DNA from 2 places in the Shouchella phoenicis genome. Region 1 is predicted to be linked to the other one. Evidence: riboswitches for the same ligand, from Rfam matches in the RefSeq annotation. Region 1 holds a riboswitch; the other holds the start of a gene.
The links. Region 1 has a riboswitch for lysine ahead of dapA (4-hydroxy-tetrahydrodipicolinate synthase). Riboswitches for the same ligand answer to the same signal wherever they lie in the genome.

Region 1 (5,343 bases):
TCATGATAAATCGTAATTATCATTTTTACGAATGATAACATCTTATTATGGATTCACTTATAAAAAAAGCGTAGCTCTTAAATGAATAAAGAGCTACGCTTTTGTTTATGAATTTGCATATAAAGTTGTCTGTGGTAAAAACGGCTCTAATAGATGGTAAAGGCGCGTTTCTTCGTCATCCGTTAGTGGAATGAGCGGAAGGCGAACAGAACCTGCTGGTAATTGGAAAGCTGTTAAAGCTGCTTTTACTGCGGTAGGGTTAGGAGCCATAAACAAACCGGTCATAATCGGGTAAAGACTATGATGTATGGTTTGTGCGTGCTTGAGATTTCCGCTTGTTAATGCGGTCATCATTTCTTTCATTTCGCTGCCTACGATATGAGAGGCAACCGAAACGACTCCTGTAGCACCGACTGCCATCATTGGTAACGTTAACGAATCATCTCCACTATAAACAAGAAAATGATCAGCGGTTTGCGCAACAATTTCTGTTACTTTATCGACATCTCCACTTGCTTCTTTTAATGCAACGATATTGGGTACAAGAGATAAACGTATGGTTGTTTCAACGGACATGTTTGCTCCTGTTCTACCTGGTACGTTGTAAAGCATCACAGGGAGGGAAACAGCTGTTGCAACTTGTAGCATATGTTGATAAATGCCTTCTTGAGAAGGTTTATTATAGTAGGGTGTAACCACCATAATCCCATCCGCACCAAGTGCCTCTGCTTCTTTGGCCATTTCAATCGAGTGGGTTGTATTATTTGAACCAACACCGGCAATCACATTCATGCGCTTATCTGCAGCTTGAATGGCTAAAGCGAGCATTTCTTTTCGTTCTGCAGCAGTGAGTACAGGCGCTTCTGCTGTTGTTCCGTTAATGACAAGCGTGTCTGTACCTGTGTTTGCAAGATGTTGAATAAGAGAGTACGTTCCTTCTTTGTCGATCGAACCATCTCTAGAAAACGGTGTAATCATTGCTGTTAGTAATTGGCCAAAATGCATAAAAATCCTCCTTATGAACAGTTGAGAGGAATAAAAAAACAACAATGAAAAATCCATTGCTGCATAGGTCGTACCTACTTCTTTCATGTAGCCCCCCATACAAATGTATGACAGTGCTGCTCTTGTTAAGAAACAGCCCCAATAAAGAATGGACATAGGTCACTCTTTATTTCGGCAGTCGCACCTTTCCATTTCACATCAACAGGCCTACACCCTTAGTGAATGTACTGATTGCGTATGCACCTCTACTGTAATTCTGTTCAATTATTATGGATTTACCATATCAAATTTTTTCCTAAAAATCAAGGTTAACGTCTGAATTTCCCTCTATGTTGTTGTAAACAATTTAACAATAAATCAAGTTCCTGTGAGCATTTAACAGTTTTTCTTGCACCGAGACCGAATTTTTTTGCGATCAGATGCATTTCGTTTCGTTTGACTTCTATATCAATATGAATCATGGTTTCACTCCACCCATGGAATTAGTACAAGGAGTATTATAGCGTGAATTGATCAGAAGAAAAAGCTTTATTCAAAACTAGTCAAATACTTCTTTTCTTAGTCAATTCTCGACAAGTTCGGAGCTTCTGCTTTTATTCCATATTCAGACAGTAATGATTGATACTCCATTGCATACAATCGAGCGGTTAGTGTTGCATAGCTATAATGCAAACGTTCATCGTTTAAATCTTCATTCGCAATGGCATGGTCAAGCTCTTGAAGAGCGACGAGATAAGAGTGGTGCAAATCAATGAGCTCATTAAACGGTTCAACAGGTTGAGACGTTTCAAATGATTCGGCGTGAGCAATTAGTTCGGAAGTTTGTTCACTTGCTTTAGCAGAATGTCCTTCAATGTTCTTACCTAAATCTGAAAAATAGGGAAAGATTGTTCCTAAATATGTTGAAATCTCATACGCATATGCTTCACTTTCAGGTGTTTGTTCTAATTTATAATGGTTCACATCTTGGCGATTTGATAATTTCTTTATTTCATCATCTTGGGCTTGAGGTGTGTTCCCGTCTACGCAAGCAGTCATAAGTAGACATAGAACAGAAAAGACAAGGGTTATTTTTATCATCTTGTTCACGGGACTCGCTCCTTTTTTACGATAGTGTGCGTGAATCAACGGTTTTTATGCGGGTTATCCAACATAAAATTGGCGACGAGCCCCTCGAGAACAGCAGGTGTTTAAAGGCATTGAAGCGAGATTTCACGCAAAAATGGCTGAGACCGTGCCGGGATAAAGACGAGACCGTGAGCGTAAGTAATAGAGCAGAGCAAACCGAAGTCGCCCTTGTGCCTGTGGTGCCAATTGAGCGGGAATGGTCGTTTTGAGACGGTGTAGGGGTTGTGAAAAGGATTAAACTGACATATTGTTATAAAACAAACAAAAAAACTGTTGACTGTTATACTACAATGGCATATAGTAAGTAGTAAGCACAAAACAATTTGAGGAGGAGATGACATGGTACCAGAAAAAGAACAGCAACATGTTGATCATCAAGAAGAGGAAATGTCAATTTTAGATATGATTAATACGTATCATGCCTAATGAGCCTCTTGGCTCTTTTTTTTGTGCTAGTACAGATTTAATTAATTTCTTGTTTTTAAAACAGATAGAACGGGTAAAGAAGAGTGTCCACAGAAAAAGGAGAGGTGCTATTTTGACTTCAATAACTTGCGGTGTATTTTTTTCAATCGTGTGGCTCGGTCAAGGAACCGTAACGATAGGTGAGAGGTAGGGCACTTATTGTTTGAAAAAAATGAAGGAGGAAAAAATAATGAGCGTAACGCCTTCTAAAGAAGAATACCGATATAAAATTGATGAAATGAGAAAAGAAGAAGAACAATATCGACGTGAAGCTTTCATTGAGATTTATGAAGAGTATGTTTCTGTGCTAGAAAAAGAAATTAAACAGCTGCAAGAAGAAAAAAGGAATTAGTCTGGTGGCTAGTTCTTTTTTGCTTGAATAAAGAATACAGTTTCATGGTAAACTGTTTGAGGATTTGTTATAGTTAAAGCAAGAACGCAGTATGGAGGGATTTAGATGACGGAACATATTCATATGTATAAAGAAAATAAAAAAGAAGGACCTACATTTGTTCTTTTACATGGCACTGGTGGAAATGAAGAAGATTTGCTTCCCCTCGCGGACATCATTGATACGCAAGCGAATGTCCTTGGGGTACGAGGAAATGTGCTAGAAAATGGCATGCCGCGTTTTTTCCGCCGTCTTCAAGAAGGTGTCTTTGATATGGAAGATTTAAAAAAGCGTACAGATGAACTTCATCAATTTATTAAACAAGCTGCTCAAGAATATCAGTTTAATGATCAAGAGATTTATGCGCTAGGCTATTCAAATGGAGCAAATATTGCAGCGAATATGATGTACGAACATGGTTCAGTATTTAAAGGAGCCTTTTTATTTCACGCCATGGTACCGCAACAAAAAAACGATCTACCATCATTGTCAAACACGTCTGTTTTCGTAGGTGCTGGAAAAAATGATCCGATGATTCCTGCTCCGGAAACTGAGACATTGATTCAAGATTTAACACATGCAGGTGCGGCCGTTGAAAGCTACTGGACAAATGGCGGTCATCAATTGTTAAGAGAAGAGCTTGAAGCAGCAAAAACGTGGTATGAAGCGTTAAAAGCATAATCGGGTAGGGCGAAGCCTTTCTATTGAAAGTGGACAAAAAATCGAAACTTCGTTACACTGCTTTTAAGAAAAGCAGCATGGAAAGGTTGAATCTAAGTTGAAAGAACAAAGAAACAGTTGGCTATATGCACTTGCTGGTGTTGGGTTAGTTGGTGTATTTTCTTTAGCATTACTTAGCAATCTTTGGTACCAAATTGTCGTCCTTTCAGCGTTAATTGCTTTGTTTGTCTTTCTTGTGTTGAAAACAAAACGATTGGAGCAAAAGCTCGATCAATTTTTACAAGAAGATGAAGTGAAACAGACACAATTGGACCAAGAACAAGAGAAAACAAAAGAACATGACCTAGAAGCCTTGCAGGAAAAAGAATTTCAACTACAAAAGCTTGATCTTGATCGTACACAGCTGTTTGAAGAATTATTAAGTAAAACGGAATTAGAGGAACTAGAAAAAGAAAGAATTCGCGAGCGTTTAGAACAAACGGATACCGAAACGTCAAAAGTTCGTCAAGAATGGTTAAATGCGTCAAGTCGTTTAATGAATGTAGTAAAAGGAACAAAGAAACTGTTTGTTAAACAATCACCCATGCGAGAAATCGCTGCTTCAATGGATCCTGATATTCTTGAGTCAGGATCGTTCGCTGCATTAAACCATGAAATTCAGCGTTTATTACCTCGTCTATCAAAAGATAGCAACCAATCATTGGCAAATTCAAATTTTATTGACGAAGACAATCAGCTTACGAGGTCTGGTTACAAAGCTTTATTGCAGGCTAACGAAGAAGATAAATAAAAAAAGTGTGCCGTAGCACACTTTTTTTATTTATAACTATTTACGAGGTCGTTAATAAGGGCTCCAACATATGCAACAGCATCTTGTATGGTTTTTTTGCTTTCCATATCAACGCCACTTTGTTTAAATAGATCAAGGGGAGCGAGCGTTCCACCAGCTCGAAGCATGTCTAGCCACTGATCAACAACCGGTTGCCCTTGCTCTTGATAAAGGGTATAAGCCTTTGTTGCAGCTGTTAAACCGGCTGAATACGTGTACGGATATAAGCCCATATAATAATGCGGTTGACGCATCCACGTACGTCCTGCTCGCTCGTTAATTTCCACAGAGTCACCCCAAAAACCAGTTAAAACGGCTTGCTTTGTTTCGCGTAATTTTATTGCGGTAAGTGGGATCCCTTCTTCCGCAAGGGCATAAACACGTCGTTGAAATTCTCCTTCTAGTAAATGTGTAACAAAGTTATGATAGTACGTACCAATAAATTGAAGCGTAATCCAGCGTTTCATTCGTGGATCATCGGTTTGTGCTAATAAATGATTGCCAAGAAATAATTCATTCATCGTAGATGGGGCTTCAATACAATAAGTAGATGGCCGTGTCGCGTGCAGAGGCTGAGCTGCGTTAGCATGATAAAAATGTCCAGCGTGACCGAGCTCATGGGCTAGAATAAATGCTCCGCGCATCGTATCTTTCCACGTAAGCAAAAGATAAGGATGCGAGCCGTACGGACTTGCACAAAACGCACCAGTTGCCTTCCCGACGTTGTCAGCCCGATCAACCCAGCGCTCTTCTTTCGCTCGTTTTAACATCTTACCGTATTCATCACCTAATGGTTTAAGGGCTTCAATAATTGTGTCATATGCTTCTTCATACGATGTAACCG
Region 2 (5,343 bases), 890 kb from region 1:
GCATTTTAAAAATACGACTACTGGTCAAACGATTGTGATGGGGAGAAAAACATTTGACTCGATGAATGGCCCACTTCCAAATCGTCGCAATGTCGTTCTAACAAGAAATGAAACGTTTTCGGCACCTAACACAGAAGTCGTTTATGCAATCGATGAAATCGTGAAGGAAAGCAAAGAGCAAGATATTTATGTAATTGGTGGTACAGAGATATTTAAGTTATTCTGGGACGAGTGTGACAAGCAAATTGTAACGGTCATTGATCATGTATTTGACGCGGATACGTTTATCCCTGCACTTGATAAAGAAAAGTGGGATTTGGTTGAAGCGATTCAAGGTACGATGGATGAGAAAAACCGCTACCCTCATGAGTATCGAACGTATGTGAGAAAGAAATAACATTTTTTAGTTCAAAGCCTAGTCCCTCTTGCATAGAAATAGACAAGAGGGGGTGGGCTTGTTTTGCGTAAACGTCATCGATTTCAACCAATTAAAGCTGCTAAACAATCTGGAGCTCCTTTGCCTTTTCGATATGTCTTGCTTTTTTCGTCCATCTTATTTGCGATCTTGTCAATTCAAGGATTGTGGTTTGTTGATTCGCAACTTCGACCAATTATTTCGCAAATTGCACATCGTGAAATGGAGCGGGTCGCAACGTATACGATTGAGCAGGCAATGACAGAAGAGCTTTCCAATATGGATATGAGTGAGATCTTTATAAAAGAAACCAATAACGATGGAATTGTCGTTTTTCTTGATGTTAATACGCAGAAGTATAATGAATTAATGGGAAGGGTTCAGCATCGGGTTCATGAAGTCATGAATCAAATTCAGCGTGGAGAGATAAATAGCTACGGTGATCAAAATCATGTTGTTGCAACGATTCCTCTAGGTCGTGCATTAAATAATGCGTTATTAACCGATGTAGGACCTGGCATTCCTGTTCGATTTGCATTAATGGGTGATGCAAAAGTGCAAATGAGGGATGAGGCTGAGGCACTCGGCATTAACAATACACGGTTATCTTTTTATGTGAACATTGATGTCAATATGGATGTCATTCTCCCGTTTTCTGAAACATCGGATACAATATCCGTTGAATTGCCAGCAGGTTTTGCTTATGTTGCTGGACCTGTCCCACAGTTTTACGGAGGGCAAGGTGGCTTCGGGTATCCAGTCATTGGTGAAGAAGACATGAACCAAGAAGACATGAACCAAGAAGAGATGAATGAAGAAGACACGAATCAAGAACAAGAAGAATAGAGACGCGAGCGTGTACATCACTCTGTTAAAAAATGGTCGTCAGGTCCAGACCGCTCTAAATTAATGAGATTCATGATTACATTTGAGCGCAACAAAATAGTAAAATTGTCGTATTTTGTCATTGTTTGTGAAACAAACGTGTGGTAAGATAAATATTGAATTGAATAGAACACCTCATCTGCTTGATGGGGTAGAGGCGCAAAAAAAATCAGTACATGCTTGGAGCTTGAACAGCAATGATTGGAGTGGAAAGGTTTTTTTGCCGAAGCGAGAAGAAACGTTCATTTCTTTTTAGCTGGGTCGTCATTTAAGAAATGGCGGACTGTCACAGGAAACTGTGGAGGACTACTATGGATGGGACTGTTAATTGTTTTAGACAATAATGGGTTTATACCATGATTGTCTTTTTTTTGGTTACAGTCTTTAAAGGAGAGGTTATTATGGATCACGTAGGTTGGTTATCACTTGTCCCGCCAATTGTGGCGTTAACATTAGTGATTTTAACAAGGAAGGTTTTTATTTCTCTAGGAATTGCCATTTTAATTGGGGCATTTATTGCATTTGAAGGAATTATGCAGGCTTTTGCGGGGATTTTTCAAACCTTTATCTCGTTTTTTATTTCGTTTGAAACATTAGAAGAGCCAAGCTTTGCAGGGGTTGTGCAATCAATGGTTGAGAATGGGGTTTCCATAAATGATTGGGAACTGTACATTATGTTGTTTCTAGTCTTTTTAGGGATTGTTGCGAGTCTGATTACGTTTTCTGGTGGTGGACAAGCTTTTAGTCGCTGGGCAGAAAAACGAATTACGACTAGAAAAAAATCATTGTTTTTACCTTTTGTTTTAGGAATTATTATCTTTATAGATGATTATTTTAATGCATTAACAGTAGGAAATACGAGTCGCCCTCTAACCGATCGTTATCGTGTATCACGGGCAAAATTGTCATATATTGTCGATTCAACATCAGCGCCAATATGTGTGATTACGCCTATGTCAAGTTGGGGTGCATATATCATTGGGATTTTTGCATCCGTGTTTGCTGCAAACCAAATTATTGAATATAGTCCGCTACAAGCATTTATTTACACGATTCCAATTAACTTTTATGCGTTAATCGCACTTATTTTTATTGTATTAGTCATTGTTTTTAACATTGATATTGGATTGATGAAACAGCATGAGAAACGCGCAAAAGAAGATAATCAATTAACAGATCCAGCTAAAGGAGATGTGCCAGGAAGCTTATCTGCTGATTTACAGATGGATAACGGGCGTGTTTCGCAATTGTTTGTTCCGATTCTTGTTCTTGTTATTGCAACTGTAACAATGATGTTGGTTACAGGTGCTCAAGGTGCGAGTGGGGATGGCGTAGACGTCACGGTCTTAACGATGATGGAGTACACAGACATTGGTTTATCACTTTTAGTCGGTAGTTTTATTGGCCTTTTAACAACGATTGCTATGACCTTTATGACAAAACCAAAAGCACCTGATTTTGGTAAAGCAGTGATTGCTGGTGTGAAATCAATGCTACCAGCGATTGGAATTTTGTTATTAGCATGGACAACAATTGAAATGATTGGGTTACTAGGTACAGGAAACTATTTGGCTTCGTTAATTGATCAATCTATTCACCCTGGATTTTTACCAGTGCTTATTTTCTTAGTAGCCGCGTTTTCTGGATTAGCAACTGGTACGTCTTGGGGGACGTTTGGTATGCTCTTACCAATTGCGGCGCAAATTGCGGTCGTTGTTGAGCCAACAATGCTCGTTCCAATGCTTGCGGCGGTACTTGCTGGTTCTATATTTGGTGATCACATCTCACCAATTTCGGATACAACAATTTTGTCAGCAGCGGGTTCTGGTGCACATCATATGGATCATGTCATTACGCAGCTGCCGTACGCCATTATGACAGCAATCGTGTCAACAATTGCCTTTTTTATTCTTGGATTCTTCGGCGCGATTGTTGCTTGGATTACTGTAGTGGTCATACTTGTTATAGCTGTAGTGATTCTTCAACGATTAAACAAAAAAGATGCTGTAGCATCATAAGAGATAGAGCAAAGCAACTGCTTTGCTCTATTTTTTTGCTTGTTTTGCCGCCCGCTCCCACTGTTTTAAGGAAGGGAATGGATCAAAGGACCATTCTGTTACACCATTATCACGATACATGCCGTAATGTAAATGGGGTGGGAATTTCCCTTGTGTACCCGGTTTTCCATAACCAGATGAACCACAATAGCCAATTACTTGCCCAGCCTCAACAATAGTGCCTTCTTCAATCCCTTTTTCAAATCCACTTAAATGAGCGTAATAATGATAGATATTATCTAAATCACGAATACCAACACGCCAACCACCATAAGGATTCCAACCTTTTGTTTCAACAATTCCATAAGAAGACGATTGAATCGGAACGTTGTAATTTGCAAATAGATCGGTTCCTTCATGAATGCGTCGACCACCCCAACCACGTCTATCCCCCCACGTGCTACGATAGCTATAGTTATGGTGTAGCGGCATAACAAAGGCATGTTTATGAAGGTCAAGTGTTTGAAACTGTTGATACACTTTTGCGTGACCAGCGACAATATTTACGCTTTGTTCGCGTTGGTAAATATGCCATAATGCTATACGAAAATCTTCTTCTGTTAGACCATACGATTCTAAATAACGAGCAAGTGTATAAAGGACATCCTCGTCATCGTTTAGTAAAGCTTTTCCATCCCCATTGCCATCTAAGCCAATGCCTTCAAACAACTGAATCGTATTGGGATTATCATCATCTTGATTTGGGTTTAAGGGCCCGATCCATTCTTCTTTTGCATAGTAAATTGAAATATATCCTTCTGCATCTGGACGATCGCGTAATGCTTTTCGAAGACCGCGCTCATACGAATCAACTGCAGCTAAGTAATACCAGGGAACGCTCGTAATGGTTTCCATTTTATGATATAAGGCATTTCGTTCAATATAAGGATTAGGCGTTTCCTCTGCTTGTGCTTGAGGAATAATAGGGCTAAGGCAAAACAAGAAAACCAATATCGAGCTAATGACGGAACGATACGTGAACATTTGCATTCTCCTTTCTCAAGCTTTTGCTTAGTTTCTAACTGTTAGGCAAAAAACATTACAACAAAAACTTGCCATTTTTTGTAGAATTTTTGTAAAACGTCATTGGTCAAGTTGCTTAAATCATGTTACGATTAGTTTGATAAAAAGAATTTTCCCAAAGAAGGGATGTTTTTGAATGACTGAAAAGAAAGACATGCATCTACGTAAGCCAGATTGGTTGAAAATTAAACTAAATACAAATGAATCGTATACAGGCTTAAAAAAAATGATGCGAGAAAAAAAGCTACATACTGTGTGTGAAGAGGCTAGATGTCCCAATATTCATGAATGTTGGGCAGTGCGAAAAACAGCAACGTTTATGATTCTCGGAGATACTTGTACAAGAGGCTGTCGCTTTTGCGCAGTTAAAACAGGACTTCCAACAGAATTGGATTTAGAAGAGCCAGAACGCGTTGCGGACTCTGTCGAAACAATGGGATTAAAGCATGTCGTCATTACAGCAGTCGCAAGAGATGATTTAAAAGATGGTGGCGCTTTTGTGTTTGCTGAAACCGTAAAAGCCGTTCGTCGTAAAAGTCCTTTTTGCACAATTGAAGTGCTACCTTCAGATATGCTCGGAAATGAACAAAGCTTACAAACGTTAATGGATGCTAGACCAAATATTATGAACCACAACATTGAAACGGTTCGTCGCTTAACGCCAAAAGTACGTGCAAGAGCGAAATATGATCGTACGTTAGAATTTTTGCGTCGAGCAAAAGACATGCACGCAGACATTCCAACAAAATCAAGTATTATGATTGGACTTGGCGAAACAAAAGAAGAAATTGTGGAAACGATGGACGATTTACGCGCAAATGATGTGGACATTCTTACCATCGGTCAATATTTGCAACCAACAAAAAAACATTTAAAAGTAATCAAATACTATCACCCAGATGAATTTGCTGAGCTGAAAGAGATTGCATTGAGTAAAGGATTCAGTCATTGTGAAGCTGGTCC

Region 2: linked by a shared signal. The riboswitch ahead of ABC361_RS14935 (Na+/H+ antiporter NhaC family protein) and the one ahead of dapA (4-hydroxy-tetrahydrodipicolinate synthase) in region 1 are both predicted to bind lysine.

What each region holds. Positions count from the first base shown of each region.
Region 1 covers NZ_JBDFMQ010000001.1:1,886,138-1,891,480, reverse strand. Annotated here, with positions in the region: gene kapB (sporulation phosphorelay system protein KapB) at 1-16, shown strand, start outside; gene dapA (4-hydroxy-tetrahydrodipicolinate synthase) at 106-1,005, opposite strand; lysine riboswitch at 1,086-1,261, opposite strand; gene ABC361_RS10185 (aspartyl-phosphate phosphatase Spo0E family protein) at 1,314-1,466, opposite strand; gene ABC361_RS10180 (hypothetical protein) at 1,564-2,094, opposite strand; gene ABC361_RS10175 (hypothetical protein) at 2,789-2,950, shown strand; gene ABC361_RS10170 (alpha/beta hydrolase) at 3,056-3,670, shown strand; gene ABC361_RS10165 (hypothetical protein) at 3,768-4,460, shown strand; gene pepF (oligoendopeptidase F) at 4,487-5,343, opposite strand, start outside.
Region 2 covers NZ_JBDFMQ010000001.1:2,777,147-2,782,489, reverse strand. Annotated here, with positions in the region: gene ABC361_RS14945 (dihydrofolate reductase) at 1-397, shown strand, start outside; gene yunB (sporulation protein YunB) at 461-1,261, shown strand; lysine riboswitch at 1,445-1,617, shown strand; gene ABC361_RS14935 (Na+/H+ antiporter NhaC family protein) at 1,702-3,318, shown strand; gene ABC361_RS14930 (M23 family metallopeptidase) at 3,346-4,341, opposite strand; gene lipA (lipoyl synthase) at 4,517-5,343, shown strand, end outside.